Regions from separate parts of the Roseibium sp. HPY-6 genome, predicted to be linked through region 3. Evidence: predicted binding sites of a transcription regulator. Region 3 holds the regulator's gene; each other region holds the start of a gene.

Region 1 (7,959 bases), 910 kb from region 3:
GCGTCCAGCCTCCCTTGCGTGATCACGAAGCCGCCGACATGCTGGCTGAGATGGCGGGGAAAGCCGATGATTTCGCGGATGAGGTCGACGGTCTGGGCGACCCGCCGGTTGGCAAGATCCAGCCCCAGTTCCTTCATGCGTGCATCGTCCGGCCCGCTGTTGGAGCTGCCCCAGATCTGGCCGGAGAGGGCCGCCGTGACATCTGCGTTCAAACCCATGACCTTACCGACCTCGCGGATCGCCGCACGGGTGCGGAAATGGATCACGGTTGCGCAGAGCCCGGCCCGGTGGCGGCCGTATTTCTCATAGACATACTGGATCACCTCCTCGCGCCGCTCATGTTCGAAATCGACATCGATATCCGGCGGCTCGCCCCGGTGTTCGGAGATGAAGCGTTCCGACACCATGGTGATCGTTTCCGGACCGACATCGGTAATCCCGAGCGCGTAGCAGATGATGGAATTGGCCGCCGAACCGCGCCCCTGGCACAGGATATGCCGGCTGCGGGCAAAGCGGATGATGTCGTGGACGGTCAGGAAATAGGCCGCGAAGTTGAGCTTGCGGATCAGTCTGAGTTCCTTCTGCGCCAGCTGGTGCGCATGCTCCGGCACGCCGGCGGGATAGCGCATCTCAAGGCCTTCGAAGGTCAGCCGCTCCAGCCGGTCCTGCGGGTTCTCTCCATCGGTGATCTCGTCCGGATATTCATAAGAGAGTTCGGACAGGTCGAAGCTGCAGCGGGTGGCGATCTCGACGGTGCGCCTGAGCGCTGCCGGGTGATGCCGGTAAAGCCGGGCCATGTCGGGAGCCGACTTCAGCCGGCGCTCCCCATTCGCCAGTGCGCGCGTTCCGATCTCGTCGATGGTGCAGCCCTCACGCATGCAGGTCAGCACATCGGCAAGCCGCCGCCGCCCGGCATGATGCATCAGGACGTCGCCGACCGCGACCATGGGGGTGGCAAGCGAATGGGCGGCTCTCGCGCAAGTCCGGAACCAGTCCTGGTCGGTGCCGTCATAGCGTGGTGCGGCGCCCAGAAAGACATGGCCGGGCACTTCCTGGCGGAGCGTCCGGATATGGTTCTTAGCCGCCTCAGAAAAGACGTCCGGTGCATGATCGCCCTGGGGCAGGGCGATGAAGATCAGGCCTTCGGAAAATTTTACGACATCCTGAAAATCCAGATGGCAATCGCCCTTTTCCGCGCGCCTCTTGCCGAGGGTCAGGAGCTGGCTGAGCCGTTCATAAGCTGCCCGGTTGGTCGGCAGGGCGACAAAGTCGACCCGGCTGTCGGCAAGCACCAGCCGCGCACCGACAATCAGCCGCGGCAGCTTGAGAACCTCCGGTACGGGGAGTGGCGGGATCTCGTTCGTCTGTTGCCGGGACGAAGAGTCGATCTGGGAATGAGAGCGTATCTTCACGCCCTCCTCGTTGGCCGCACGCCTGATTTCCTTCAGCGCCGAATAGGCCCGGACGACCCCGGCCAGAGAATTCCAGTCGGTGATCGCAATCGCCTCCAGACCGAGTTCGGCGGCCCGGGTCACCAGCTCTTCCGGATGGGAGGCTCCGCGCAGGAAGGTGAAGTTGGATGTCACCGCCAGCTCCGCATGACGCGGAACGTCCCAGTGCAGGCTGTCCGGTAAGACATGAGAGGTCATTGCATGTCCCTTTTTCTCACGGCAGCCCTCCCTGACTTAATCTGGGGGTACGGGTACAGAAGGGAGATGCACCCAATATGCCGCCCGGCCTTGAGCCGGGGCCATCTTCTGGTTCTCTCACAAAGAGGTCCCGGATCAAGTCCGGGACGGCGGCGTGAGTTCGGGGCCGCATCGGTAGAGACCAGCCATCTTGCCACCACCTCTCCACCGTCATCCCGGACGCAGCGCAGCGGAGATCCGGGATCGGGGAGCCGAGGGCTGTCAACCAGGACAAAGCAAAGGCGCCCGTGCCTCTCCGGTCCCGGCACGCGCTCCGCTTGGTCCGGATGACGAAGGAAGGCAGTGCCACTGACATGCCGCCTTCTGTCCCCGAGACCTCATCCTGAGGAGAACCTTCAGGTTCGTCTCGAAGGATGGGCCACCCGGCTCTGAATATGCCGCCCATCCTTCGAGACAGCGCTGCGCGCTTCCTCAGGATGAGGGGGATTTTGCGGAGCGGTTTTCGGGTTCGGCCGGACGTCTGGGCAGGCACTATCCGAACGGCCTCCATCTCTTCCTGGTCATCCCGGACGCCGCGCAGCAGAGATCCGGGATCGGGGCATCGGGGGCTGTCGGTCGGGGCAGTAGAAGAACAGCCGAGATGCCCGTACCTCTCTGGTCCCGGCGCGCTTTGTGCTTGGCGGGGATGGTAGGTTCCTCCGGTGTCATCCCCGACTTGATCGGGGATCCACTCGTTTCCAGAGACGGTTTTTCGAGACGATGGCTTTGCGGCTTGGTCGCGCCCCAAAGCGACGTTTCGTTTCGCGGGTACGGAGATGACTTTCATGGAATGGGAGCACACCCAATACGTCGCCCCGGCCTTGAGCCGGGGCCATCTCCGGGTCCTCTCACAAAGAGGTCCCGGATCAAGTCCGGGACGGCGGCGTGAGTTCGAGGCCGCATCGGTGGAGACCAGTCGAACCGCCTCCTTCTCTCCATCGTCATCCCGGACGCAGCGCAGCGGAGATCCGGGACCGGGGAGCCGGAGGCTGCCGGTCGGGACAGAGGAAGAACCGCGGCGGCCGTGCCTCTCCGGTCCCGGCGCGCGCTCCGCTTGGCCGGGATGACGGCGGGAAGGAAAAGATGGAGCGGAAGAGATCATCAGCCGAACTCCCCTTGCACATACCAGCCCGGGTTCTGCGGTGTATGGAACAGCCAAAGGCGCTGGCCCTGGCCGGTGGCAACGCGCCAGTAGTCGCGCAGGCCCCGTGTCCAGTCGTCGTCGCCCTCCCACCACGCAGGTGTGATCCGCTCCGGTCCCTCGGCCTTGAGTGTCGTCAGCGCCCGGCCGCGCCAGCGGAAGCGGCCGGGCGGCGTGACGCCCGAGCCGGTGATCGGCTCGGGGGGGAACAGGCGCAACGGGCGCGTGCGCCGGGTGGGCCAGGCGCGGACCGGCATGCTGTAGGCGGCCGGCACCAGCTTGAAACTGCGCTCCGGGATGTGGCTGTCGACCGGGGCAAAGCGCAGGATGTTCTCAAGCCCGATCCGGTTGCCGAGCTGGGTGACGAGATCGGCAAGGCTGTCTTTTTCCAGCGCTTGCGACGGGGTCAGCTGGCGGGGGCCGAGTTCTTCCACCTGCGTGGCTTCCAGGCGGATCATGTCGATGCCGTAGCCCGCATCGACCGCGCTGACCCCGCGCTCGAAAAGAGCGAGGATCCGGTCGCCGTCGCGCATCGGCCGGGCCAGGCGCAACTCAACCGCCTGGTTTTCCTGATCCACGCGCCGGAAGGTCAGCTTCAGGCTGCGCGCGCCCTTCTGGGCCGTATCCAGCTGTTCGCACAGATGGCCGATCAGCCGTTCCGCTCCGGCCATGACGTCGTCCAGAAGCCCGATCGGCTCGGGTAGCGTCATGCGTACGGCGAAGCTGTGATCTTCCTTCAGGGGCGAGATCTGCTCGGGAATGGCGCCGAGCGCCTGATCGAGACGGCGCAGCACCTCCGGGTCGTAGCGCCTTGCAACATTGGCCCGTGGGAGATTGTAAAGATCGGAGACGGTGGCAATGCCGAGCCGCTCCAGGCTGGTGCAGGTCTGGTCGGTAAGGCGCAGCGCCGGCAGCGGCAGGGGGCCGATGCGGGGAAGGATCTCACCTGGCTGGGCAATGCCTTCGGCAAAGCGGGCAAGCGCCCAGGCTGCGCCCGGCGTTGATGCCAGGCCCAGCCGGGCGCTGAGACCGGCCCGGGCAAGCCGGGCGCGGATATCATCGAGAAGCGGTTCTTCGCCGCCCAGAAGATGCGCCGACCCGCTGATGTCGAGAAAGAGGCCATTCAATCCGTCGAGCCCGACCCAGGGGCAATAGCGGGTTGCCCACCGGGCCAGAAGACGCAGGAACCGCTGGTCGGCCTTCGGATCGGCGGGCCGGGTGAGAAGACCCGGGCAGAAGCTTCTGGCATGAACCAGCGTCATGCCCCGGTTGAGCCCGGCAGCTTCCGCGCGCGGGCACAGATCATAGACACGTTCCGAATTGCGGTCGAAAAGGGTCAGGGCAAAGGGCGCGTCAATGGGATTGGCGCGGAGCGAACGCTCAGCCGCCAGCCTCGGAAACCACAATGATACGATGCGCCGCTGCATCCCAACGCACTACCCAATCTGATAATGTTCCTATTTTGTTCTTTATAAGTGACCATCGCCAGGGAGTCGAGTCATGGTCGTTTTGACGAGGGCTGTTCGCGCCGGGATTGTTCGGGTTGGGGCTGTTTTGACGGGCGGCTTCAAATGCGGGAATGCCCGTGCAGTGCCATCTGGTTTCAGCGGCATTGCTGCCGCCGCCTTCCGGGATCAGGAGCAAAGCGGTGGTCCCGCCGGTTTCCGCCGCCAGCTGTAGCCGCCTGCCTTCCGTCAGACCGATCGGGCCGGTGAGTTCGGCGACGACAAGGCCGACGGCGCCGGACCGCAACGCGGTTTCAGCACTGGCCAGCACATTCAAAGGTGTATCTGCACGGGTCAGCAGCAGCTTTCCAGGATCGCAATAGGGCGCAAGACCTTCCGGATTGACCACGGGACGCCAGCGTTCCGATATCCAGACGACCGGGCCGGACGCCTGACCGGCCGTGATCGCAGCAAAAGCCAGTCCACCTTCGCCGCACACTTCATGGGCGCGGGCCCTCTTGAGCGGATAAACGGAAGAAAAGGGCTGGGACATGGAACGTTTTAGGGTTTCTCGGCCGAAAAAAGATCTGCTTAAGGAACAATGTTTTGCAACATAGAGCAAGAAGAGCGTTGTTAAAGGTTGAAAAAGCGCGAACCTTTGCAGTTTCCTCAACGCAAAAACATACTGCCGGAAATCTTGGAAACCACGCTTCGACCTGTCACTATTCTTTCATATGAACGACGCCGAACCTTCACGTGAGCCGACTAATCTTCTGCGAGCTCAGGCGTCGGCAAGGGCGAGCATGCTGGTTGGAAGGCCGCAGGCCGGCAGTTGTTACGGCAATTTGTCCATCGAGATGACACAAAAAGAAGCCCGAATTGCCGGGATCGGACGGGCGCGCGGAACAATATATTCGTTCCCGTTTGCGGACGCGGTTAAGGCGTGATTAAATGTTCATATGAGCGTCATAGAACGTTCATATGAAAACAATACGAAACGCAGGCGTTATCGTTTCAGGTGCCGGCGAAGCCATTTCGGTACCGGAAAAACCAACTGCTGACCGGGGCAAAAATGCCCTTCGACATGGGAGCAAATGAATATGGCTTATCGTAAGACCGTCGCCAGCCTTGTCGCTGCGGCCGCCCTTCTGGGCACCTCCTCCGCATTTGCGCAAACCGAGATCGATTTCTGGCATGCCTTTACAGGCCGGTTGGGAGAATTGGTTGCCGAGCAGGTAGACACCTTCAACGGGTCTCAGTCCGACTATAAAATCGTTGCCAGCCACAAGGGCAATTACTCCGAGACACTGAACGCCGGTATTGCCGCTTTCCGTGCCGGTGAGCAGCCCCACATTCTGATGGTGTTCGAGGTCGGCACCGCGACCATGATGGGCGCCAAGGGCGCAATCAAACCGGTCTATGAAGTCATGGGTGATGGCTTCGATCAGTCGAAATATATCGGCTCGGTCAAGGGCTACTACACCTCCCCCGACGGGAACATGCTTTCGCTTCCCTTCAACTCCTCGACGCCGGTCCTCTGGGTCAACCGCGACAAGCTTTCTGAAGCTGGTATTGATCCTGATACCGATATGTCCACCTGGGAGCAGGTCAGTGAAGTGCTCGATCAGCTGAAAGCAGCCGGTGTCGAGTGCCCGATGACGACCGCCTGGCAGAGCTGGATCCACCTGGAGAACTTCTCCGCCTACCACGACACGCCATTTGCCACCAAGGACAACGGCTTTGCCGGGACCGATACCGAGCTGGCGTTCAACAGCCCGGCGCAGGTTGCTCATATCTCGGCAATGGGTGATTGGGCGAAGGACGGCAAATTCATCTATGCGGGCCGCCGGAACGAAGGTGGCGCAAACTTCCGTGCAGGTGAATGCGCTCTATTCACAGAATCTTCTGCAGGTTATGCCGGCATCAAGTCGGAAGCCGAATTTGATTTTGAAGTGCGTCCGCTGCCCTACTGGTCTGCGGTGGCCAGTGAGCCGCAAAACACGATCATCGGCGGTGCTTCTCTTTGGGTGCTCGAGGGCCATGAAGCTGATGAGTATGAAGGCGTGGCAGCTTTCATGGACTTCCTCTCCAGCTCTGAGATCCAGGCCAAGTGGCACCAGGACACCGGATATCTTCCGATCACGGCTGAGGCCGGTGATCTGACCCGCTCACAGGGCTTTTATGAGCAGAACCCCGGAACGGACATCGCCGTCATTCAAATGACCGCGAAAGAACCGACAGCGAACTCCAAGGGACTTCGGCTGGGTTCGTTCGACCAGATCCGCGGCATCATTGATGAAGAACTCGAAGGCGTGTGGTCGGGCGACAAGTCCGCACAGGAAGCGCTCGACTCGGCAGTGGAACGCGGCAACGCCCTGCTGCGGCGCTTTGAACAGTCCGCACAGTGACATCATGACGACGTGCCGCCCCGGTCTCCGGGGTGGCACACGGTCTTGCCATGGAAAAACGCGTCACTTTCAAAGGCATGTGGCTGCCGCTGCTGCTCATTGCCCCACAGATTGTCATAACGGCAGTCTTCTTTTTCTATCCAGCGGGCCAGGCGATCTGGCAGTCGCTTTTCATTCCGGACCCGTTCGGACTGTCCATGCAATGGGTAGGGCTCGGCAATTTTGAGTTCCTGCTGAAGGATCCCTTTTACCGGGCGTCCTTTGTGACGACGGCGATCTTTTCGACCCTGGTCACAGTCGTCTCGATGGGGGTCGCTCTCTATCTGGCCGTTCTGGCCGACCGACTGATCAAGGGGTCGGGCACCTACAGGACGCTGCTCATCTGGCCTTATGCTGTGGCGCCCGCGGTCGCCGGTGTCCTCTGGCTCTTTATGTTCAACACGCGCGTCGGTGTGGTGACCTGGTACCTGGGGCTTCTAGGCTACGACTGGAACCACGTGTTGAATGACAGCGAGGCGATGGGTCTTGTTGTGGTTGCCAGTGCCTGGGGACGCATCAGCTACAACTTCCTTTTCTTCCTTGCCGGTCTTCAGGCAATCCCGAAATCGGTGATCGAGGCGGCCGCAATTGATGGCGCGCGTTTCTGGACGCGCTTTCGCACGATTGTTTTCCCGCTCCTGTCGCCGACAACATTTTTTCTCTTGGTGGTCAACATCATCTACGCATTTTTCGAGACCTTCGGCGTCATTCACACGATTACCGGCGGTGGACCGCAACAGGCTACGACGATCCTTGTTTACAAGGTTTATTCCGACGGGTTCGTCGGTCAGGATCTGGGGTCCTCGGCAGCACAATCCGTGATCCTTCTGCTCATCGTTTCGATCCTCACCGTGGTTCAGTTCAAATACATCGAACGCAGGGTCCACTACTGATGGCGCAGCAAAACGGCATGGTCGAAAAGCGCAGCAACGGCCTCTGGCTCACGCATTTGGGCATGATTGTCGGCGTCGCCTTCATCTTCTTTCCGATCTGGCTGGCGTTCGTTGCCTCGACAGTCGATCAGCAGGCAATCGTCCGGCCACCGATGCCACTCCTGCCGGGAGACAAATTCTTCGAGAATTACGCGCGGGCATTGACCTCGGGCGTGAACGCTCCTGTCGGCATGATGCTCGTGAACTCGATGGTCATGGCACTTGGAATCGCACTCGGGAAGATTGCGATCTCGCTGCTATCGGCTTTTGCGATCGTCTATTTCCGCTTTCCGGGACGGCGCTTGT
Region 2 (7,959 bases), on a different contig from region 3:
ACTTGTCGAGCAGATCCTTGTGCTTCAGCATGAAATTCCAGATCTTGAGAAAGGCCTCGTCGTTACCCTGTCCCTTCAATGCAAGGTCAATCGCCCTGCCACCGACATGCCTGTTGAGGTTTTCGCCCACCTCGTTTTTGATCCAGCGAAAGTTCTTGTAAAAGCTGTGTGCACTGTCATTGCCGCCGTTGCCGCGGTCCTTGCACAGATACTGATTAAGTGCGACCGGGCCAGCCGAGGTCGGCAGGCCTGGATTTGTGAGCAGATCGACATATTCGTAAGGCAGGTTAAATGCTTCAGCCAAAATAGTTCTCCATCAATTGTTGTTGCGACCGGTCGGGGTCCGATCAGCGAATACGGCGCACGTTGCCTGATATGCAGGCCGTGAGACTGGCCGCCGTTCAGGACAGAAAAATTGCCCTGGTTAAAATCAGTGCGGTCAAGCGGGCGAATCTACCACATTTCCAGGTTCAGCATTAGAGGCAAGGATGCACGAAGGTGTTGCGCGGATGCAGATAGGCAGCATGCGTCCGCTGCACCTGCGGGCCCGCGTTCCCAGACCGATCTGAAAGCTCTGGCCGCGACAATTTTTGGCGTATGCGGCAACTGACGGCGGCAATGCCTTGTGCTTTGATCGGCACTGCCAACACAAACAGGTCATCGAATGCCGGAAAAAACGAGATTGCTCATACGCGCGGATGATGCTGGCTCCAGCCTGGCATCGAACCTTGGGTGTCTGCGCGCCTGTTCGGCAGGGCCGGCACGCAGTGTCGAGGTCATGATGCCGTGCGCCTGGGTCCCCCATGCGGCGGCGCTCTTCAACGCGCGCACCGCAATCGACATCGGCATCCACCTGACCTTGACCAGCGAATGGAATGCCGTGAAATGGCGCCCTTTGACATACGCGGCAAGCCTCGTCGATGAGGCGGGATACTTTCTGCCGTTGCTGATGCCGAGGGAGGGAGACCCTCGACCCAGTCTGGTCGACAGGCGCTGGTCGATCGACGATATCGTGCGTGAGTTCCGCGCTCAAATCGAACTGGGCGTGAAGCTGTTTTCAAATGCCTCTCACATCAGCTCGCACATGGTGAGGCATTTTTCGGATTTCGACCCCAGACTGGGAGAAGCTATCGCCGAGCTGTGCGAAGAATTCGGACTGATCGACGATCCATTCGGACACGGCGTTCCACGGTTCTCACCCTACCCGGCGCATCCGCGTGAAGCGACCTACAGGAGCAATGCCTTCGTCCAGCAACTCTGTGAATTGTCGCCGGGAACCCATATTTTTATTGACCATCCTGCCGTTGCTGGCAGCGATGCATCTGCGTTGGGGCATATCGGCTATGAAGACGTGGAAGCAGATCGCGTGAGTTGTCTGGAAATGCTCACCAATCCCGATCTGGCCAATGCAATCAAGCAGCATGGGATTGAGCTGATAAGCTACCGGGAGCTCTGAATTATTCCTGCATAAACGAGGAGAGGCTGCCCTCAGATAGGGCCTATTTCAGGTTAGAGATCCAATGCCCGGATCATTGCAGCTACACCCTGTTCCACCGTGCCTGTGTTTTCGATCCGATAAAGGTTCGGGACGTCCTGCGGTTCTAGGTCTGCCCGTCTCAGGCGCTGTTCGATATCGTCTCTGCTTTCCCGTCCGCGGGCAGCAAGGCGCTCCGCAAGCACCTCGACCGGTGCCGTAATCAACAGCACTACGGCTGTCTGGTATTTTTCCGATGCATGTGCCAGGACGCGGCGCGATCCGTTGGCGATGACGGTGCTTCCGGCCTTTATATGATCGTCATAGGTCTTCGGAATGACATAGCCAAGGCCATGCGCCTCCCAGGACAAGGCGGTCTCACCCCGTTCGACCAGCCGATCGAACTCCTCGCGCGTAAGCGTCGCATGATCTTCAGCATTCGGGTCGGCGCGGCGGGTGATGGCGCGGCGGGCGAAGAGGACTTCGGTCCTCTCCGCCAGCTTGAGCTGAAGCGCGGACATCAAGGTGTCCTTGCCGGCACCGCTTGGTCCGACCACAAGCACCATTCGGCCAGGGCCGATCTTCTCCTGGAATGCTCCGCCGGCTTCAGGCAACGCGCCTGCCCTCGCGCCAGACGCCGCGTACGATCGGCACACTGCCGACAAGCTTCACCTGGATGAGGTCAGCGCGCAGACCCGGAGCCAGAATGCCGCGATCGGTCAGCCCGATTGCACGGGCCGGACTGGATGTGACCGTGGCGACCGCCTTGGGAAGGTCGATGGTCTCGATTTCGTCCGCGAGCTGGAAAGCCGCCTGGATGAGCGAGACCGGAACGTAGTCGGAGGAAAGCACGTCGAGATAACCCGCTTCGGCGAGTTCTTTCGCCGATACGTTTCCGGAGTGCGATCCACCACGAACCACGTTGGGGGCTCCCATGAGGACGGCCATGCCGGCCTCGTGAGAGGCCTTCGCCGCCTCGATTGTGGTCGGAAATTCGGCGATTTTCGTGCCCAGTCCGATCGCTTCGTCGACATGCTCAAGTGTCGCGTCATCATGGCTGGCAATGGCGATGTCGCGATCGCGTGCGAGCGCGGAAAGTTTCTGCCGGTTGTCGGGTGCAAGTCCGCCAGCGCGGGCTTGCCGCCGACGTATGAATTCGTCCATCTCGGCGTCGGTGAAGCCTTTCTTGCCCTGGTAATAGATTTTGTAGGAATCGAGCGAGACGAACTGTCTTTGGCCCGGTGTGTGGTCCATCAGTGAAATCAGGCGAATGCTCTCGTCATCCTGGAACACCTCGAAAGCGCTCAGCACATCGGGGGCGGAGACTTCGCAGCGCAGGTGAATGAAATGGTCAGCGCGCAGTCGGTGTTCACGCTGTCCCGTTTCGATGGCATCGGCAAGCGCGCGCATGTCCGAGTAGCGCAGGTCGGCGTCTTCATCCATTCCAACGCGCAGCGCGTCGAAAACGGTGGTGATGCCGGCACACGCAATCTGGGCATCATGTGCCTGCACCGCCGAAACGGTGTTCCAGCGCACTTTCGGACGCGGGGCGTAATGGGTTTCCAGGTGGTCCGTGTGCAGCTCAACAAGACCGGGCAGGAGAAAGTCGCCTTCACAGTCGTGACCTTCGACGTTGCTCGGCGTTTCGATTGCTTCGATCGCGCCAGATGAGTTCACGCTCAAGGAACCATTGATGACCTCTTCGGCAAGGACAAGTTTCGCGTTCTTGAAGACTTTCAGATGCGTACTCATGCATTCTCCTCGGCGGCCGGGCGGCCAGAATTGCCTTCAGCCGAGCTCTCGGCCTGCGTCCCTGTGAGCTGAAAAACGGTATGAACGTCGAACGGTGCGCCCCGCTCCGGTTCGACGTAAAGGGCGAAGGACCGGCAGGTACGCGGCCGGCCGGTAACCTCCGCGAAATGCCGTTCAGCCGCGGCCTTGATCCTATCGGCTTCCTCCGTGTTCTCCAGCTTGATGGAGAGGGTCATATGGAAGCGGAACTCGTCGAAGATGTAGGGGTACCCCCACTCGGTCAGATAGCTATCCTGTTTTGCCGTCAGGCCGCTCTTGCGGCGGCGCTCGATGTCCGCCTGTGAAAGCGGCGCGCGAAAACCCTCGAAACGCCGGACGCATTCTGACGCAAAGGCAGCCAGCCCCGGTTCATTCTCGTTGGGCGTCAGGGCAAGGAATTTGCCGAGCCGGTTGACGCCAAGGCTCCGGACGTCAAAGGGTGATGCCGTCTGTGCAAAGTCCTTGCAGGCCTGAACCAGGTCCGCTTCGGCAGCGTTCGCCTGCAAGTGAAACGGCGCCTTGAGGGTGCCGTGAAATCCGTAGCGGCGCGGACTGTCGGTCAGCGCGTAAAAACGCTCCGGATCAATTTCCGCTACACTCGGTTGCGTGAGGGATGTCCCGGTAAACGGGTCCCGGCCCAGCCAGGCATTCCCGAGCCGCATCAGAAGATCGTCCGCATCGGCAGCAAAGTAGAGGGCGTAACGCATTTCGGTACCAGAGGTTCAGTCGAGGGAGGCAACAGGCTCTAAAGGCAGGCCGTGACTGTTCTGTGACAGTTTGAACCTGCCTGCAACCGTTTCCTTGTCAAAGTCGGTCAGGCGGCCGCGTCTGCGGCAAAAGCGGTCACATCGATGATGCGATCGGCGATTTCCTCCCTGACATCCTGATCGTGCAGAATGCCGACCATAGCAACGCCCTGTTCCTTCTTTTCCTGCACAAGACGAACCACCACGGCCCGGTTGGCAGCATCGAGTGAGGCGGTCGGCTCATCGAGAAGCAGGATCGGATAGTGTGCGATAAATCCGCGGGCAATATTGACCCTTTGCTGCTCACCGCCCGAAAAGGTCGCGGGTGGCAGCGTCCACAGCCGTTCAGGAACATTCAGGCGGGCAAGGAGCGAACGTGCCTTTTCAACGGCGGCTTCCTCGCTTTCACCCTGGGCAACCAGTGGCTCTGCCACGACGTCCTCGGCCGACACGCGCGGGATTGTCCTGAGGAACTGGCTGACATAGCCTATCGTGTCTTCACGCAATTGCAGGACTTTGCGGGGCTCGGCGTCGGCGACGTTGATGATCTCGTCGTCAATGGTGACCAGGATCTGGCCCTGATCGCAGCGATAATTTCCGTAGATCATTTTCAAAATGGAGCTCTTGCCGGCGCCGGACGGACCGCCCAGAACGACGCATTCCCCGGCGTTCACGGAAAATTCCACTTTGTCGACGACCGGTATGATCGTGCCACCCTGCAGATGCATGGTGAAGGACTTGCCGACATTGTTGAGATAAAGACGAACAGGCATGATTGGTTGCTCCTCTCAGACTTGAAGGATGGAGGACACAAGAAGTTGTGAGTAGGGCTCGCGCGGATCGTCGAGCACCTGATCGGTCAGGCCGGCTTCGATTACATAGCCGTGCCGCATCACCATGATCCGGTGCGAGAGCAGCCGGGCAACGGCAAGGTCATGGGTCACGATCACGACCGACAGTCCGAGATCGGACACAAGCCGCCGTAACAGGTCGAGCAACCGTGCCTGCACCGACACGTCAAGGCCGCCGGTGGGCTCGTCCATGAACACCAGCCGAGGATGCGTCACGAGGTTACGGGCGATCTGGAGCCGCTGGCGCATGCCGCCTGAAAAGGAGCGGGGGTCGTCATCTATCCGGTCGCTTTCAATCTCGACGCGGCCAAGCCAATCGTCAGCAGTGGAGCGGATATTGCCGTAGTGCCGTTGGCCGACTGCCATCAGCCGCTCGCCCACATTTGCCCCGGCGGACACATTCATGCGCAGTCCGTCGGCGGCATTCTGGTGCACAAAGCCCCAGTCGGTGCGCATCAAGAGGCGGCGTTCTGCTTCCGTCAGCTGGTAAAGATTGCGCATGGCGCCGTCGCGCATCCGGTACTCGATGGCACCAGCTGTCGGCGCGAGCCGTGTCGACAGGCAGTTGAGCAATGTGGTCTTGCCGGAGCCGCTTTCCCCCACGATCGCAAGCACTTCGCCCGGCCACAGGTCAAAGGAGACGTCTAAGCAACCGACCCGGTCGCCGTAGTAGCGGGTGACGTTATGAACCTGCAGAAGCGGTTCGTCCGATTGAATCGTGTTCATCGGGTCGTTTCCCTCTGGTTCTTTTCGGTAATCTGGGCCGCGGCCGGATTGGCCGCCATCGGTCCGGTGTGACCTTGTGCGCGGCGTTCCTCGCAGTGGTCACTGTCGGAGCAGACGAACATCCGCCCGCCTTTGTCATCGAGGATCACCTCGTCGAGATAGACATGTTCCGCGCCGCAAAGCGCACAGGGTTTGTCAAACTTCTGAACCTCGAAGGGATAGTCTTCGAAGTCGAGGCTTTTCACCTTCGTATAGGGCGGGATCGCATAAATGCGTTTTTCTCGGCCGGCACCGTAAAGCTGCAGCGCAGCCATTTCATCGATCTTAGGATTGTCGAATTTCGGCGTGGGCGAGGGATCCATCACGTAGCGGTCATTGACCTTCACCGGGTACGCATAGGTGGTGGCAATATGCCCGTTTTTCGCTATGTCCTCGTAGAGCTTCACATGCATAAGGCCATAGTCCTCCAGTGCATGCATCTTGCGGGTCTCGGTTTCGCGCGGTTCCAGAAAACGAAGCGGTTCAGGGATCGGCACCTGGAACACCAGGATCTGGTCTTCGGTAAGCGTTTTCTCCGGGATGCGGTGCCGTGTCTGGATGACCGTCGCCTCGGAGGTTTCGTATGTCGTCCGGACACCTGCCGTCTTTTCAAAGAAACCGCGCAGGGACACTGCGTTGGTCGTGTCATCGGAGCCCTGGTCGATCATCTTAAGGCAATCGTCCTTCCCGAGGACCGCGGCCGTCACCTGGACGCCGCCTGTTCCCCAGCCATAGGGCATCGGCATTTCACGGGATGCAAAGGGCACCTGATAACCGGGTATTGCGATCCCTTTCAGAATAGCCCTGCGGATCATGCGCTTTGTCTGTTCGTCCAGATAGGCGAAATTGTATTCGCCCTGATCGTAGATCTGAGCCGTATCATTCATTCTGCAGCCTCCTGGGCAGCGGCTTTTTCATCCGGGATCTGGTCGCGCTTTTCGAACCACTCCGCCCGCATCCTGCGGACAAGATCGAGTTCAGCCTGGAAGTCGACATAGTGGGGCAGTTTCAGGTGTTCGACGAAACCGGTCGCCTGGATATTGTCGGAATGCGAGAGGACGAATTCGACGTCCTGGGCCGGCGCAGACTGTTCTTCACCAAGCTCCTGCCAGCGCATGGACCGGTCGACCATGGCCATCGACATGGCCTTGCGCTCGACCTGGCCGAAGACGAGGCCGTAGCCGCGCGTAAAGGTCGGTGCGGCTTTTGAAGACCCCTTGAACTGGTTGACCATCTGGCACTCGGTGACCTTGATTGTCCCGAGCGTTACGGCAAACCCCAGTTCTTCTGCGAAGAACTCGACTTCCACCTCGCCATAGCGGATTTCACCGGCAAAAGGGTGGGTCCGCCCGTAACCGCGCTGGGTGGAGTAGGCGAGTGCCAGCAGGAAACCCTCATCGCCACGCGCAAGGTTCTGTAGCCGAAGGTCGCGATCCGCTGGAAAGGCAAGCGGTTCACGCGTGAGATCGCCGACAGGCGCATCCTCATCGGTGATCGGGTCCGGTTCCATAAGGCCTTCGTCACCGAGCAGGTCGGTCACGCGGGGCATGGCGTCGTCGTGCGCTTCTGCCGTTTCAACAGGCATTTCGGCACCGTCCGCTTCCGCGGCGAGCGTGAAGTCGAGCAGCCTGTGGCTGTAGTCGAATGTCGGGCCGAGCACCTGGCCGCCCGGCAGGTCCTTGTAGGTGGCTGAAATCCGGCGCTCCACCAGCATTCTGGCGGTGTCCACCGGTTGGCTGTACCCGAACCGAGGCAAAGTGGTCCGGTACGCCCGCATCAGAAACGCGGCCTCGATCAGGTCACCGCGCGCCTGCTTGATGGCAAGCGCCGCAAGAGTTTCGTCGTAGAGTGAGCCCTCGCCCATCACGCGGGCGACGGAATGGGACAGCTGCTCAGCGATCTGCTCCAGCGTCAGCGCGGGCACCGACGTGTCGCCCCGGCGGCGTTTGGCGAGCAGCTTGTGAGCGTTTCGGATAGCGGTTTCGCCACCTTTGACGGCAACATACATGGCTCAGGCCTCCGTGAGCGTGATGCGGGTGGAGCGGGGCAGTGCCGCGACCTCTGTCGTGCCTGCGAAAATCAGATCGACACCACGGGGAAACAGGCGGTTGTTCGAAACGACCTGATCCCAGAAAACGGGTGGTGTCGGGCCAGTGCTGAAGGCGGTAGTGTCCTTGATGCCGGGACCTGCGAGCGTGACAGCCTGAGCCTTGCCGAAAGTCTGTCCGGTGAGAATGACCGTTGTCGATTGGTCAGGGTACTCGGCCGAGCCCTGGTTGAAGCTCGCCAGCGGGATCATCGATTGTGGTTCGCTCAAGAGCGCAAACGCAGC
Region 3 (7,959 bases):
GGTCTCGCCCGCAATAAGGCGGAACTCGACGACATAGTGTCCTCGAGCCTCCAGAAAGCCGGCCTTTGGGAAGAGGTGAAAAATCGTCTGGACGAGCCCGGAACGGGAATGTCCGGTGGGCAGCAGCAACGTCTGTGCATCGCGCGCGCCATTGCGGTCAGCCCGGAAGTGATCCTGATGGACGAACCTTGCTCGGCCCTTGACCCGATTGCCACGGCAAAGGTCGAGGAGTTGATCGATGAGCTGCGTGAGAATTACACCATTGTCATCGTGACGCATTCCATGCAGCAGGCGGCGCGTGTTTCTCAGCGTACAGCTTTTTTCCACCTGGGTATTCTGGTTGAAGAAGGTCCGACGGAGGACATCTTCACAAATCCGAAAGACAAGCGCACTCAGGATTACATTACTGGCCGCTTCGGCTAAGCGGTTTTCCGAAATCGGAAAGGGACACAGGATGTCTGAACACATTGTCTCGGCATATGACGAGGAACTGACGGAAATGGCCGGTAAGGTCGCCGAAATGGGTGGCCTCGCGGAACGCGCCTTTGCCGACGCGGTCGCAGCTCTTGTTTCTCAGGATCACGAACTCGCCAAGACCACTGTCGCAAACGACGAACGGCTCGATACGCTGCACCAGGCGGTTGAGGCAAAATTGATCGAAATGATCGCGCGCCGTCAGCCCATGGGGCAGGACCTTCGCGAAATCACCGCGGCAAGCCGCATCGCCAACGATCTTGAGCGAGTTGGTGATCTGGCGAAAAACGTCGCCAAGCGCGCGATTGCGATCGACAGCAATCTGCAATCGAAGAAGCTGGCGATCGGCGTTGAACACATGACGGAACTCGCGCTCGGCCAGCTAAAGCTGGTACTCGACGCCTACACGCAACGCGACGCGGAAGCAGCTCGCCGGGTGCAGGAGGCCGATGCTGAAGTCGACGCCATCTACACGTCCCTGTTCCGTGAACTGCTGACTTATATGATGGAAGATCCGCGCGTGATCACTCAATGCGTGCACCTGTTGTTCTGCGCCAAGAACATCGAGCGCATCGGTGACCATGCAACCAATATTGCGGAAAACGTCTACTACATGGTCACCGGCGAACGGCTTCCCGAAGACCGTGAAAAGCTTGATGAAACAACAAGTGCTGGCTAAGCACTGAAAGACTGCGGGACTCTTTCGGCCGGCATGCGTGTGCCGGCCGGTAATATCGGAGCGTGAACGAATGCCGAAAGTGCTGATCGTTGAAGACGAAGAACCGCTCAGCCTTCTCTTGAGATACAATTTGGAAGCGGAAGGGTACCAGGTCGAATCCTGTGTCCGTGGAGACGAAGCCGAAATCCGCCTGCGGGAGAGCCTGCCGGATCTGCTCCTGCTGGACTGGATGCTTCCCGGGCTCTCCGGAATTGAACTGTGCCGGCGCCTGCGGGCACGGGAAGACACCGAACGTTTGCCGATCATTATGCTCACGGCGCGCGGCGAGGAAGCAGAACGTATCCGCGGTCTGTCGACTGGTGCCGATGACTATGTCGTAAAGCCTTTTTCGGTCCCCGAGCTCATGGCAAGGGTGCGCGCAATCCTGCGCCGAGCGAGTCCGGAAGTCGTCTCCACGATGCTCAGGTCCGGTGACATTGAACTCGACCGTGAAACCCACCGTGTTCGCCGTAACACCAAGGAAATACACCTGGGGCCGACCGAGTTCCGGCTTCTTGAGTTCCTGATGACTTCCCCGGGCCGCGTGTTCTCGCGTGAACAGCTTCTGGACGGTGTCTGGGGTCACGATGTTTATGTCGATGAACGTACGGTGGATGTTCATGTTGGCAGGCTGCGCAAGGCGCTCAACAAGGGCAAGGCGAAGGATCCGATCCGGACCGTGCGTGGCGCAGGCTACGCCTTCAATGACCAGTTCTCGATTGCCAGCTGACAGGTTCTCGCGGGCAATACTTAACCGAAACCCGACGGACTTTTTGTCCAAAACAAAAAACCCGCCACAAAGGCGGGTTTTTCAATGGTTGAGGAAAATATCAGGAGGCCTGCGCAACCGTCTTTCGCTCGCGGCGCCGGTCAGCAACAGGCTGATAAGCGATCTTGCAGTGATATGCACAATAAGGAACGCCAGCATCGGAAACGCGGCCACAGAAATAGAAATCGTCCGTCGCAGGATCACCGATCGGCCACTTACAGGTCCGCTCAGTCAGCGTAAGGATCGTTGCGCGCTGAGAAATCGGAATGACCATCTCGGGCATGGGTTCCAACTCAGGCTTGATATCAGCGACAGGTGCAGGTGACGTGTCCACCTTGAGTGCCGTAGCTCCGATCATCTGCGGTTGCTGCACAGGTTTCTTTGGTGCTGCTCCTGCAGCGGGGCTGGCGGTGCGCGGCCGGCGCGGCTTTGCGCTGGAACTTGAGGTCTTTGCACGTCCGGAAAGCCCGAGCCGGTGCACCTTGCCGATCACGGCGTTGCGGGTCACACCCCCGAGTTCGCCTGCGATCTGACTTGCACTCAGGCCTTCGCTCCAAAGTTTCTTGAGCAGTTCAACCCGTTCGTTCGTCCAACTCATTGCCCGCACCCTTTAGTTCGGCCATTTGGCCATTAACCTCGTGTCAGACATGCTCTAGCATGCCTAATTTTGGCATATCTTGTGCCTCTTGGTGATGTGCCGCACGAGATCTCGTGTTTGATGAGCCAGAGGTTACAATAACGTTAATTTGTGAGGCAACCGCTTCACCCAAACCAGTTGGGGATGAGCGGACTTTTCCCCAGTTATGGTAAGGCCTTCCAGCGTTTCACGAAACGTGACTTTAAGTGCCGGCAGCAGCATTTCCATTGACAGCCAACGGTACGCGCGGTGTATAAGCATCTTGCGACGTGCCGCCTCATCGGGGCGGCACGTTGCGTTTTGGCTTGTCCGCACTCGTGAAGCGCACCGGATCAAACGGGCTCGTTTCCCGGGCAAGTGCCGCAACAGGAAACGGGAAATATCGGCCTGGGCGGTTTGGCGTTCGAGCTTGATCGATGACACCATGTAGAGAGCATTTCACCTGCCTTCAAAAGGAGGCTGGGTGCTCTGAGGAGTAAAAAGAGGTTATGTCCGCGACTGCGCTGTTTGGAAACTATGCAAGATCAAATCTGACATTTGATCATGGGGAAGGTGTCTGGCTGGTTACCAAGGACGGCCGACGATTCCTCGATTGCGGTTCCGGCATCGCAGTGAATTCCTGCGGGCACGGCCATCCGCATCTGGTCAAGACGCTTCAGGAGCAGGCAGCCAAACTCTGGCACGTCTCCAACCTTCATCAGATCCCGGACGGCGAACGTCTGGCACAGCGCCTCGTTGAGGCGACATTTGCCGACAGGGTGCTGTTTGTAAATTCGGGTGCAGAGGCGATGGAAGCTGCGATTAAATGCGCGCGGCGGTATCACTATGACAACAACGAACCCGATCGCTATCAGATCGTGACCTTCGAGGGAGCGTTCCACGGCCGGACCCTTGGAACGATTGCGGCCGGCGGCCAGGCGAAATACCTGGAAGGGTTTGGTCCCAAGGCACCGGGTTTCGACCAGGTCCCGGCAGGAGACCTGGATGCGCTCAAGGCGGTCATAGGCCCGCACACGGCGGCGCTTGCAATTGAACCGATCCAGGGTGAAGGCGGCATTCGTGAAATCCAACCGGAATTCCTGCGCGCGCTGAGGCAGCTTTGCGACGACAACGGCATCTTGCTGATCTTCGACGAGATCCAGACGGGTGTTGGACGCACTGGAAAACTCTTCGCCTACCAATGGGCCGGTGTGAGCCCGGACATCATGGCCGTCGCAAAGGGCATCGGTGGCGGCTTTCCAATGGGAGCGTGCCTAGCAACCGAGCGAACCGCTTCGGCTCTCGCTCCCGGGACCCATGGCACCACCTTCGGCGGCAACCCGCTGGCCATGACGGTTGGCAATGCGGTCCTTGATGTTGTTTTGGCGGACGGGTTTCTCGAAGAGGTGCAGAAAAAGGGCCTCAGCTTCAAGCAGAAACTGGCAGGGCTCGTCGACAGCCACCCAAAGGTACTGGATCAGGTGCGCGGCACGGGTCTCATGCTGGGGCTCAGATGCGTTGTGCCGGCAGCGGAATACGTGTCCGCGGCGCGAGACGCTGGACTGCTGGCCGTTCCAGCTGGTGACAACGTCGTGCGTATCATGCCGCCTTTGACAATGACCGAAGACGAAATCTCTGTGGCACTGGAACGCCTGGAGCAGGCAGCGATCGCGGTTGAGGCAAAGCTTGTGGAAGGAGCGGCCGAATGACTGCCAACGCCGCTTACCGGAACTTTCTGGACCTCACCGACTTCGAGGGAGATGAACTGCGCGCTATTCTGGATACAGCGCGCAGGATCAAGGCGTCGCGAAACGGTGTCCGCCGGGGCGAGGGACCGCTCGCCGGCAAGATACTTGCGATGATTTTTGAACAGCCTTCCACCCGTACGCGGATTTCGTTCGATGTCGGAATGCGCGAGCTTGGCGGTGAGACGCTGATGCTCACCGGCGCGGAAATGCAGCTTGGCCGTGGTGAAAGCATTGGTGACACGGCCAAGGTCCTGTCGCGGTTTGTTGATGCCATCATGATCCGCATTCTCGATCATGGCGAATTGAACGAGCTTGCCGAGCACGCGACTGTCCCGGTGATCAACGGGCTCACGAAAGTCTCGCATCCCTGTCAGATAATGGCGGACCTGATGACCTTCGAAGAGCATCGCGGGTCAATCAGCGGCAAAAGCATTGCCTGGACCGGCGACAGCAACAATGTGCTGGCGTCCTGGGTACACGCCGCGCCACGACTGGACTTCGAAATGCGGATCGCGACGCCGGGCGAACTGGCGCCGCCCCAGGAGCTGATCGACACGGCTCGCGCAAAGGGTGGTTCCATTTTGGTCACGACAGACCCATATGAGGCGGTCAAGGGAACCGATTGCGTGATTACGGATTGCTGGGTGTCCATGGGCGACGACGATTCACAGTCCCGTCACAACCTCCTCAGCACGTACCAGGTAAACAATCGTCTGATGGCCGAGGCAAACAGCGACGCTATCTTTATGCATTGTCTTCCGGCGCATCGCGGCGAGGAGGTTACCTCCGAAGTCATGGATGGTCCCAATTCCGTGGTTTTTGACGAAGCCGAGAACAGGCTCCATGCCCAAAAGGGCATTCTTGCCTGGTGTTTCGGCAAAGGTTGAGGCATAGCCGACGTGGCACTGAATCTTGAAGAACTGGGTATCGCGCCCGCAGGGCTGGACGCTGTCCGGCCCTTTGCCGTGGAAGAACTGGATGTACGTGGCCGGGCGGTCGCGTTCGGTCCTGTTCTGGAGAGCATTCTGGGACGGCATGACTATCCCGAACCGGTTTCCCGCCTGCTTGCGGAAGCAATTGTGCTCACGGGCTTGCTTGGAACGTCGCTGAAGTTCGACGGTCGTTTCACCCTGCAGACCCAAACCGAGGGTCCGGTATCGATGCTGGTCGTCGATTTCGCATCCCCCGATGCGATCCGCGCCTGCGCGACATTCGACGCTGACCGCGTAGAAACCCTGGCGAAGGCAGGCAAGGCAACGCCGGAGGCATTGCTGGGGCACGGACACCTGGCCATGACCATTGATCAGGGCCAGCACATGCAGCGATATCAGGGCTTGGTGGAGCTCGATGGCATATCGCTGGAAGAAGTAGCGCGCCGTTACTTCGAACGCTCAGAGCAGATTCCGACCGAGATCCGCCTTGGTGTCGGCGAGCTCTATACGCGCCGAGAAGGTGAGGGCCATGCCAAAACCTGGACAGCTGGCGGTATTTTGATCCAGTTCTTGCCGGAAGCACCTGAGCGCTTGCGTCAGGCGGACATCGATCCGGGAGACGCTCCGGAAGGAACGCTGCCGCATGAGGTCGAGGAAGATGACGCCTGGGTGGAGGCAAAGTTTCTGGTCGACACCGTAAAGGATGTCGAGCTGACCGATCCGGAAGTCAGTGTCGAAATGCTGCTGTTCCGGTTGTTCCACGAACGCGGCGTGCGCCTGTTCGACGCGCAGCCCCTGTCAGACAAATGCCGTTGTTCACGGGAAAAAATCGAAGGTGTTCTTGCCGGGTTCCGGGAAGACGAAATCGCGGACATGACCGTGGATGGCAAGATCGTTGTGACCTGCGAGTTCTGTAATGCCAAATACGAATTTGAGGCGTGATTGCGTCAAAATTCGCGATTTTGGCTGTTCAGACATATTCCGTTACAATTTTCAGGGTGCGTTTTGGCACTTCGGGACGTATCCGGGTCTTGAATTTCGCAGTGCGAAGTAAATCTTATCCCCATGCATGATAGTCTTTAGCCCGAACAATATTTGGTAGCCCCGGAACGCTGAAACATGTTGCAGTCTTTGCCTCAGGACTCCGGAAACAAACCGGTCTCTGAAGTCCTTCCACCCGTCGATCCGCAATCTGGCGGCGGATGGAAGCGGGCTATGCTCATTCTCAAAGCGCTGCTGCAGGCGCTGATTGCGTTCGCCATATTGCTCGGTGCCTTCCAGGGACTGAAGACCCTGGTCGCGACGAAGCCCGAGGTTCCCAAGCGCCCTATCGTGGAACGCAGCTACGCCGTCGAGACGGCAACGCTTGAAAAGGGAAGTTTCGCGCCGGATATCAATGTCTTTGGCGAAACGACTGCGGGCCGTGAAGTTGAATTGCGGGCACTTGTCGCTGGGGAAGTAACCGAGGCGCATCCGAATCTCAAGGCAGGCGGGCACATCTCACAGGGCGATGTTCTTCTTGCCATCGACCGCTTTGACTACGAGGGCGCGGTGACCGAGGCTGAGGCCAATCTTGCCGAAGCGCGCGCGGGCCTCGTGGAGAGCGAAGGCCGCGTCGAACTTGAAAAAGCCAATGTTGTCCGAGCACGGGAACAGCTTGATTTCGCACAGCGGGATCTGGAGCGCGCGGAGGAATTGATTGGACGGGGCGCGGTAACGGAAAGAACTGTTGATGACCGGCGCCTGCTTGTCTCGCAGCGCCAGCAGGCAGTTGAGCAGCGTCAGAACTCGCTCGCCCTTGAAGAAGCCAAGGTTGTCCAGCAGACCGCGACGCTCAAACGTCTCCAATGGGGACTTGAAAACGCAAATCGCCAGCTGGACAACACAGTGCTGCGCGCGCCCTTCGATGCGATTGTGCGCACGGAAGCTGCCGAACCGGGACGCCTGGTCAGTGTCAACGACGCGGTTGTTTCGCTTTACAGCAGCGACGAGTTCGAGGTGCGCTTTACGCTCTCCGACAACCAGTATGGGCGCTTGCTTGCCGACAGCGGAACGGTCGTAGGCCGGCCGGTGGAAGTGACCTGGTATCTCGGCAACAAGGCTGTCTCCTATCCGGCGACCGTGAGCCGGATCGGCGCGGATGTTGCCAGCACGCGCGGCGGTGTCGAAGTGATCGCCGTGATCGACAGCGCGGACGCGGCCGTTCCTCTTCGCCCCGGTGCCTTTGTAGAAGTGACCCTGCCGGACCGGACCTATCCCGACAGTTTCCGAATTCCGGAGACCGCGTATTACGGTGGAGGGACGGTCTATGTCGTCGTCGACGACAGGCTAGAGCCGCGCGAAGTTGATGCTCTTGCGATCGATGACGGCTTCATACTCGTCAGCGGCGACCTGCAACCGGGCGAAACCCTGCTGACCACCCGGATACCCGAAGCCGGGGCCGGATTGCTGGTCAATGATGTGACAGGCGCGGCAGCGGCTGGCACGCAGTCAGCCGCCGGTCCCAGTGCAAAAGCCGAATAGCGAGGCTGTTCGATGAGAAACATTCGCTCCCGTGGTTTCCTTGAGTTGATCGTTCGCCATGCGAATGCCGCCAATCTGATCATGGTCGTGATGGTCCTGTTCGGCGCTTATGGACTCGCCAAGTTGAACACGCAGTTCTTCCCGACGATCAAGACGGATCGGATCTCTGTTTCGATCGC
Region 4 (7,959 bases), on a different contig from region 3:
GGCCCTGAGGCGCTGAAGACGCCGGTTCAGCATCCAGCAATATCCGATGGTGATAAGCAACAGAACCGCGACCAGACCCTCGATGATCATTCCGATTGGCAGTGTGCTCATGGTTGCTCCATTTCGTTTTGCATCGCACGCTCGAAGGCCGCAAGGGTCATCTTTGGCTTGCGCAAGTTCTTGGCGACTCGAATGGCAATGGAATCCTCGACCTTGCCGAGTGTGCCCTCGGTTAGCGGAACATTGCCGCACTTGACTGTCACGGGATCGGCTGGGTCGACATCAAAGACGAGGGTTTGACCGATATCGAGACTGAGCACGCGGCTTAGCGGCAGATAGGTCTCATGCAAGACGGCATCGACTTCGACCTCCGCGGCGTAGATTTCGCTCGCCAGGTGACCTTCCCAGATCGGATCTCGGCCGAATTTCTCGCCCATGAACATCTGCAGGAGGAGATCGCGGATAGGCTCCAGTGTTGCATAGGGCATCATGATCTCGACGGAGCCGCCGCGATCTTCCATGTCGATACGCAGTTCGACGAGGATCGCCGCGTTCGCCGGACGGGAAATGGCGGCAAACCGCGGATTTGTCTCCAACCGTTCCAGATTGAAGTGCACCGGTGACAAAGGCGCAAAGGCCTGCTCGGCATCCTGGAGAATAAGCGCAACCATCTGCTGCACGAGGCCGGTTTCGATGGTCGTATAAGGACGGCCCTCGACGCGAACGGCGGATGTACCGCGGCCGCCTCCAAGAAGAACATCGATGATGGAATAGATCAGGCTCGATTCAACGGTGATCAAACCGAACCCGTCCCATTCCTCAGCTTTGAAAACGCCCAGAATTGCCGGCAAGGGAATTGAATTGAGGTAGTCGCCAAAGCGTACCGAACTGATCGAATCCAGCGACACTTCAACGTTGTCCGATGTGAAGTTCCGAAGCGAAGTCGTCGTCAGCCGCACCAACCGGTCGAAGACGATTTCGAGCATCGGCAAACGCTCGTAAGAGACCATTGCCGAGTTGATCAGTGCGCGAATCCCGCTCTGATCGCCAGCGATCGTGTCTTCAATGTTGAAGCCGAGGAGGTTATCGATTTCCTCCTGGTTCAGAACACGATCGGCACCCCGGGTCGCGTTCTCCAGGTCGGGCTCGCTGTCATCGATCATCGCCGCCCATTGAGCGGCCATATCATCCGAACTGCCGGCACCCTGTTCTTCAAGCGCAGCGCCCCAGGCCGCGGCTAGGTCGTCATCGTCGTCCCCACCCGCACCCTGTTCAGCCAGAGCGGCACCCCAGGCATCCGCCATGTCCTCTTCGGACAGATCGTCGTCGTCGCTATCAGCCATTCGTCATGTCACTGAACAAGGATTTCCTTGAACAGAACCCCTTCCACTTTGGCCGGATAAACCGACAAATTGATCCGTCTGAGCAATTCTTCCTTCAAACGGAACAAACCGGCGGACCCTTCCAGGTCGGCTGGGCGTAATTCTCGCAGATAAATCTGGAAAGCATCGAGAATGCGCGGCAAGAACGGTGAAATCTGATCGATCATCGCCCGGTTTTCGACTTCAAGTGCAATTCGCACTTTGAGATAAGTCGTCCGCCCGTCCGTCGCCAAGTTTACGGTCATTTCCGGCAGGTCGTAGAAAACCACCGGTTTTTGAACCTCAACCGGCGCCGCGCCTTCGCTCTGCATTTCCATGGGGGCATTGCTTCCCATCAGGAAGTAATATCCGGCGCCACCGGCAGCAAGCAGGACGACCAGACCGATACCACCAAAAAGAAAGAGCTTTTTCTTTCCGCCAGCGGGCGCTTTTTCGGCCCCTTCTTCGACCACATCTCCGGCAGCTGCAGTTTCGTCAGCCATTCCGAACTCCGCTCATATCAGGCGCTCACGCGCGATATTTATTACTAAAGAGTTAATGGTTAACGAATGGTTACCAGCCCATTAACGCGAGTCACCGGGCAAAAATTGCCAAGTGGTTAACTTCTGCCGGAATCTCTTGCCGCACGCACCCTTGCCTTTTGGCTTTTACCCAGTTTTCCCAACGATTTAAAAACTGGCACGCCGCGTGCATTAACCTTAACGAGCCCGCCGGTCTGGGGAGACAGGCAGGCTCTTCGGGGAGCACAAAGGGACCGTTCGAATGGAGAACGCACTACTTATCGGCCTGTCGCGACAAACCGCTTTGCGGAATCAGCTCGACGTCGTCGCCAACAACATGGCGAATATCAATACGTCGGGTTTCAAGGCTCAGAACCTTCTGTTTGAAGAGTATATGATGCCGATCGCGGAAGCGACCGAGTTCGAAACACCGGACGAGACACTGTCTTATGTCCTCGACTACACTTCGCACACGGATTTCTCAAACGGCAGTTTCAGAACAACCGGTAACGAACTGGACCTTGCGCTCGAAGGCGAAGGGTTTTTTGTCATGCAGATGGCCGACGGCACAGAGGCTTATACGCGCAACGGCGCGTTTCATCTGGATGCGGACGGTCAGCTGGTCACGTCTGAAGGACGGCCGGTCCTGACCTCGGCTGGTCCCGTTACCTTCACACGCGAAGACGGCATCATCGAGATTTCAGAGGACGGTACGATCGCGACCGAACTCGGTGTTCGCGGCCAGGTGCGGGTCGCGACTTTTGAAGATCCGCAGGCGCTGGAAAAGCTCGGGGAGACCGCCTTCGTCGGTGAGAACCCCCAGGTCCCCGCTGAAACCAGGATCGTGCAAGGCGCATTGGAACAGTCGAATGTGGACGGCGTGTTTGAAGTCACGCGACTGATCGAGATCACAAGATCCTACGAAGCTGTATCGAAGATGCTGAAAGACGCAGATGAGTTGCGTCAGCAGGCCATTTCGACACTCGGAAAAATCCAGGCCTGAACGGCACTAGGGAGCTAAGACAATGAAAGCACTCCAGATCGCCGCCACCGGCATGAAGGCGCAGGAACAGAACGTCGAGGTCATCTCGAACAACGTTGCCAACATGCGCACCACAGGCTTCAAGAAGCAACGGGCCGACTTTCAGGATCTGCTCTATCAGAACCTGCGCAGAATGGGCACGGAAACCTCCGACGCAGGAACGATCGTTCCGACCGGCGTTCAGATAGGTTCTGGTGTCAAACTCGCTTCGACCGCGCGGATCATGTCGCAGGGCTCGCTCGAACAGACCGACGACTCGCTCGACATCGCAATTCGCGGAGAAGGTTTCTTTCAAATTGACCTGCCGGACGGAACGACCGGATACACGCGCGACGGATCTTTCGAACGCGACGCTGACGGGCAGCTTGTGACCGTCGACGGTTACACCGTCAATCCGGGCATTACGATCCCCGAGAACATTCAGGATCTGACCATTTCGAACGACGGTTCCGTGCAGGGCGTCGACAACACGGGCACGACGCAGCAACTCGGGCAGATCCAGTTGGCCCGTTTCGTAAACAAGGCCGGCCTGGAAGCGATCGGTGATAACCTGTTCCTGGAAACCGATGCAAGTGGCGCAGCGGAATCCGGAAACCCGAGTGATAACGGCTTCGGCAGCCTCCAGCAGTATTTCCTCGAAATGTCCAACGTCGATGCGGTGACCGAGATCTCGGATCTGATCGCCGCCCAGCGCGCCTATGAGATGAATTCGCAGATCATCCAGGCTGCCGACGAGATGTACTCGACAACCACCAACCTTCGCTGACACAGGATCGTTGAGATGATGAAACACCTTTACAAAGCTGCCATCGGCCTGCTGCTAACGGGTTTCGCCAGCGGAGCTGTGTTGGCAGAAGAACCGCCGGTCCTGCGCTCGCAGGTCATGACCCTTTCGGAAATCGTCACCGTCGGAGACTTTTATTCCAACGCGGGACTGCATGCATCGAAGCCGCTTTTCCGCTCACCCGACATGGGGACATCCGGAAATGTCGCTGCCAGCATCGTCGCCGAGCGCGCCCGTGCGGCCGGTCTTGAGGCTGCGGGAACCGACGGTCTCAGGAGCGTTGTCGTACACCGCGGCGCAACCAAAATAGATCGCGACCAGCTTGAAAGCCTTGTTCGCAATGCATTGGCGGGGCGCAACGCCGCGCTCGCCCCGGACGCTCTGGATGTCAGACTTCTGCAGGCACCAGACCGCGTCCTGGCCGATCCAAAGGTTGCCGACCCGATCCGGTTCGATCGTATCGAGTGGTCGGAAACGAACGGACATTTTGTCATCCAGGCGTCTGTTGCGATCGAACACGGAACTGAGCGTCTGACACTTTCAGGCGTTGCACATGAGATGGTCGACGTCACCGTACTCGCCCAGCCCCTGCGCCGCGGCGATCTCCTGAAGGAAGAAGATCTGACAAGCATTCGCCTCATGCGGTCAAAAGTTCCCGCCGGAGCGCTGCTTGCTCCTGAAGAAATCGTCGGCAAGGAAGCGAAAACCAACATTCGCGCCAACACCCCTCTGTCACATCGAAGCTTCCAGAGACCGGTGCTCGTCAACCGAGGCGACAAGGTCACGGTCACTTTCAACATGCCGGGCGTGAAACTCACATCGCGTGCCAAGGCGCTCGATCCCGGTGCCAAGGGCGACGTCATCGACGTGATGAACCTCCAGTCGCGCCGCATCGTTCCAGCGACCGTTACATCACGCGGACAGGTGCGTGTTCACGCCGCCAATCCTGTCGTCGCCAGCTTGAACAGCGAGACCAACTGATGCAGAAAAACCATTATCGCCAACTGCTTGCAAGCATCGCTCTGGCAGCGCTTGCCGCGGGATGCGGCACCGCAGACCAGCTCGCGCAAGTCGGCCAGCAGCCTGCCCTGAACGCGATTCAGGACCCGACCACAACGCCTGGCTACCGGCCGGTGCAAATGCCGATGCCGGAACCGCAACAGGTGCACTACAACCCGAATTCGCTCTGGCAGTCCGGAAGCCGCGCATTCTTCAAGGATCAGCGCGCCAGCCAGGTAGGGGACATCCTGACCGTGGTCGTGACCATCGACGACGAAGCCGAGATCGAGAACACAACCGAACGCAACCGGACAGAATCGAGCGGAGCGGGTGTCGGCGGCGCGCTTGGCACGGCGATCGACACAATCTTCCTGCCGGCAGGCACGGCTGCCAGCGACCTTGCAAATGTCGGCAGTAACTCAAGCTTCCAGGGCGCGGGAAGCGTCGACAGGGAAGAAACACTGCAAACGCAAATCGCAGCGGTCGTTACCCAGGTGCTTCCGAATGGCAATCTCGTAATTGAGGGCAGGCAGGAAGTCCGCGTGAACTTCGAGGTCCGGGAGCTGATCGTCGCCGGCATCGTCCGGCCTGAAGACATCACCGCCAACAACCGCGTTGCCAGCGAACAGATTGCCGAGGCGCGGATAGGCTACGGCGGCAGAGGCCAGATCACGACAGTCCAGCAGCCGCGTGTCGGCAATCAGGTATTGGACATCCTGCTGCCGTTCTGATCCGGGCCACTCAGACTTCAGTCCCCCGGCCAGCCTCAGACAGGGTGTTCTAGAAACCCTGTCAGTGGCGGCTGATGACGGGCACGGCATCTCGCTCCCCGAGTGCCGTGCCCGTTCTCTTTTCGGGCGTGCGCGCTTATCCAGGGTGTCTGTGGTCCGGGATCGAAATGAAGGACAGTATTCTCAGAGCGGAAGTTCTTCGCACTGGGGCCGCCTAAAAAAATCCAGTATTGTCTGTCTGGTTGTCACAGGACTGTAATTCAACCGAAATACCTGACGCTGCTCGGACCGCGCGAAGCGTTATGGGTCTTTCCCTTGCTCCCCTGGTGCGCGTCATTCAAGCGATTTAGCTGAACTGGAGAAAAATCATGCCAAATGTAAAAGACTTTTCCCTCTCACGGCGGGATCTCCTCCTGGGTACGGCGGCGGCAAGCGTGGCGACAACACTGCATCCCTACTCTGTGCTCGCGGCAGAAAATTCAGCGCATATTCGCCTGATGGAGACCACGGATCTCCATGTCCATGTCTTTCCATACGACTATTACGGCGACCGACCGATCGACACAGCCGGGCTTGCGCGCACCGCGACCCTCATCAGACAGATCCGTAACGAGGCGACAAACTCCGTGCTTGTCGACAATGGTGACTTTCTGCAGGGCAACCCCATGGGTGACTTCATTGCCTATGAACGCGGCATGCGGGACGGAGACATTCACCCGGTCATCAAGGGCATGAATGTGCTGGAGTTCGATGCCGCCGCGCTCGGCAATCATGAATTCAACTACGGTCTGGATTTTATGATGAAGGTCATGGCCGGAGCGAATTTCCCGGTCGTCTGCGCCAATCTCGTCAAGGGTACGACGCTTGCGGCAAGTGCACGCGAAGATTCGCTGTTCATGAAGCCGTATGTCATCCTCGAAAAGGATATCCAAGACGGCGCCGGCAACACGCACCCGATCAAGATCGGTTTCATCGGCTTTGTTCCTCCGCAGATCATGAACTGGGACCGTCGCCATCTGGAAGGCAAAGCAAACGCGCGTGATATCATCGAAACCGCAAAGGCGTTCGTCCCAGAAATGCGGGAACAGGGCTGCGACCTCGTCATCGCCCTTTCTCATTCCGGCATCGACGCCAATGACTATGCCGAAGGCATGGAAAACGCTTCTCTCCATTTGGCCGCGGTCGGCGGCATTGACGCGGTTTTCACCGGTCACCATCACCTGACATTTCCAGGCCCGGATTATGAAGGACTGCCGGGCATCGACAGCACCAAGGGAACTCTTTTCGGAAAACCCGCCGCGATGGGCGGTTTCTGGGGATCTCACCTTGGCGTCATCGACCTGATGCTGGAACGGGACGGAAATAGCTGGCGCATCGCCAACTTCCTGACCGAGGCGCGCCCGATATTCAAGAAAGACGGACGCGACGTGACGCCACTCGTGGAAAGCCAGCAGGATGTGCTCGACGCCGTCACTGAAGATCACGAGGCAACGCTTGCCTATGTCCGCCGGCCGGTGGGCAAGACATCTGCACCGCTTCATTCGTATTTCGCGCTTGTTGCTGACGATCCAAGCGTGCAGATCGTTTCAAATGCGCAGACCTGGTACATTGAGCAGATGCTCAAGGGCACCGAATGGGAAGAGCTGCCTGTCCTTTCAGCTGCGGCCCCCTTCAAGGCCGGAGGCCGTGGTGGCGCCGACTATTATACAGACGTGCCGGTCGGTGACGTCGCGATCAAAAATGTCGCAGACCTTTACCTTTACCCGAACACGGTAAGAGCGGTGGCCGTCAAAGGCAGCATCGTGAAGGATTGGCTGGAACGTTCCGCCGGCATCTTCCTGCAGGTGGAACCTGGCAAGCCGGATCAGCCGCTGATCAATCCGGAGTTTCCGAGCTACAACTTCGACGTTATCGACGGCGTCACGTACGAAATCGACCTGACGCAGCCTTCCAAATACGATCCGCAAGGCGAATTGATCCATCCGGATGCGAATCGGATCACCAATCTTGAGTTCCAGGGCGAACCGCTGGATTTTGACCAGACGTTTATCGTGGCAACCAACAACTACCGGGCCGGCGGCGGTGGCAACTTTCCAGGCATCAGCGACGATGTCGTCGTTTTTGTCGGCCCCGATACCAACCGCGACGTTCTGGTGCGCTTCATCGTCGACAAGGGAACGATTGACCCTGCAGCGGACACCAATTGGAAGTTCAGCCCGGTGCCAGACACCACGGTCCTGTTTGAAACCGGTCCGGGAGGGACGAAGCACGCCACGTCGGTTCAAGGCGTTCGTATTGAGCCGGCAGGCGACGGCGCAGACGGTTTCGCCAGATACAGGATCACGCTCTAACCGGCAATGTCGACAAAAAGAAAAAGGCCTTCCTGGATCAGGAAGGCCTTGAAGTCCCTGGAACCTGCCGCAGAAGATGCAGGTCAGCCGTTTTGGAAATCAATCGTCGCGATATACTTTCTCGCGACGCTCATGCGCCTCCTGAGCCTCGATCGAAAGCGTTGCGATCG

Evidence for each region. Region 3 encodes PhoB, which activates phosphate uptake and scavenging genes when phosphate is short. Its sites were predicted from a motif close to TGTCATNNANCTGTCAT; they were not measured.
Region 1: a site for PhoB is predicted at 5,239-5,255, ahead of ugpB (sn-glycerol-3-phosphate ABC transporter substrate-binding protein UgpB). Genes of this name have one in related genera too.
Region 2: a site for PhoB is predicted at 4,024-4,040, ahead of ABVF61_RS27515 (DUF1045 domain-containing protein). Genes of this name have one in related genera too.
Region 4: a site for PhoB is predicted at 5,682-5,698, ahead of ABVF61_RS03485 (bifunctional 2',3'-cyclic-nucleotide 2'-phosphodiesterase/3'-nucleotidase). Genes of this name have one in related genera too.

What each region holds. Positions count from the first base shown of each region.
Region 1 is NZ_JBEWCD010000002.1:523,763-531,721, forward strand. It holds gene ABVF61_RS13835 (error-prone DNA polymerase) at 1-1,649, opposite strand, end outside; gene ABVF61_RS13840 (Y-family DNA polymerase) at 2,790-4,256, opposite strand; gene ABVF61_RS13845 (ImuA family protein) at 4,210-4,827, opposite strand; gene ugpB (sn-glycerol-3-phosphate ABC transporter substrate-binding protein UgpB) at 5,375-6,682, shown strand; gene ugpA (sn-glycerol-3-phosphate ABC transporter permease UgpA) at 6,733-7,614, shown strand; gene ugpE (sn-glycerol-3-phosphate ABC transporter permease UgpE) at 7,632-7,959, shown strand, end outside.
Region 2 is NZ_JBEWCD010000003.1:326,806-334,764, reverse strand. It holds gene ABVF61_RS27535 (hypothetical protein) at 1-304, opposite strand, end outside; gene ABVF61_RS27530 (ChbG/HpnK family deacetylase) at 665-1,456, shown strand; gene phnN (phosphonate metabolism protein/1,5-bisphosphokinase (PRPP-forming) PhnN) at 1,510-2,088, opposite strand; gene ABVF61_RS27520 (alpha-D-ribose 1-methylphosphonate 5-triphosphate diphosphatase) at 2,081-3,226, opposite strand; gene ABVF61_RS27515 (DUF1045 domain-containing protein) at 3,223-3,972, opposite strand; gene phnL (phosphonate C-P lyase system protein PhnL) at 4,080-4,784, opposite strand; gene phnK (phosphonate C-P lyase system protein PhnK) at 4,800-5,588, opposite strand; gene ABVF61_RS27500 (alpha-D-ribose 1-methylphosphonate 5-phosphate C-P-lyase PhnJ) at 5,585-6,514, opposite strand; gene ABVF61_RS27495 (carbon-phosphorus lyase complex subunit) at 6,511-7,635, opposite strand; gene phnH (phosphonate C-P lyase system protein PhnH) at 7,639-7,959, opposite strand, start outside.
Region 3 is NZ_JBEWCD010000002.1:1,432,002-1,439,960, forward strand. It holds gene pstB (phosphate ABC transporter ATP-binding protein PstB) at 1-423, shown strand, start outside; gene phoU (phosphate signaling complex protein PhoU) at 455-1,153, shown strand; gene phoB (phosphate regulon transcriptional regulator PhoB) at 1,224-1,922, shown strand; gene ABVF61_RS18015 (GcrA family cell cycle regulator) at 2,023-2,559, opposite strand; gene ABVF61_RS18020 (aspartate aminotransferase family protein) at 3,087-4,286, shown strand; gene argF (ornithine carbamoyltransferase) at 4,283-5,212, shown strand; gene ABVF61_RS18030 (Hsp33 family molecular chaperone) at 5,225-6,199, shown strand; gene ABVF61_RS18035 (efflux RND transporter periplasmic adaptor subunit) at 6,377-7,780, shown strand; gene ABVF61_RS18040 (efflux RND transporter permease subunit) at 7,793-7,959, shown strand, end outside.
Region 4 is NZ_JBEWCD010000001.1:715,545-723,503, forward strand. It holds gene ABVF61_RS03450 (DUF6468 domain-containing protein) at 1-111, opposite strand, end outside; gene fliM (flagellar motor switch protein FliM) at 108-1,304, opposite strand; gene ABVF61_RS03460 (flagellar basal body-associated FliL family protein) at 1,352-1,864, opposite strand; gene flgF (flagellar basal-body rod protein FlgF) at 2,145-2,885, shown strand; gene flgG (flagellar basal-body rod protein FlgG) at 2,908-3,690, shown strand; gene flgA (flagellar basal body P-ring formation chaperone FlgA) at 3,706-4,689, shown strand; gene flgH (flagellar basal body L-ring protein FlgH) at 4,689-5,438, shown strand; gene ABVF61_RS03485 (bifunctional 2',3'-cyclic-nucleotide 2'-phosphodiesterase/3'-nucleotidase) at 5,807-7,789, shown strand; gene dksA (RNA polymerase-binding protein DksA) at 7,889-7,959, opposite strand, start outside.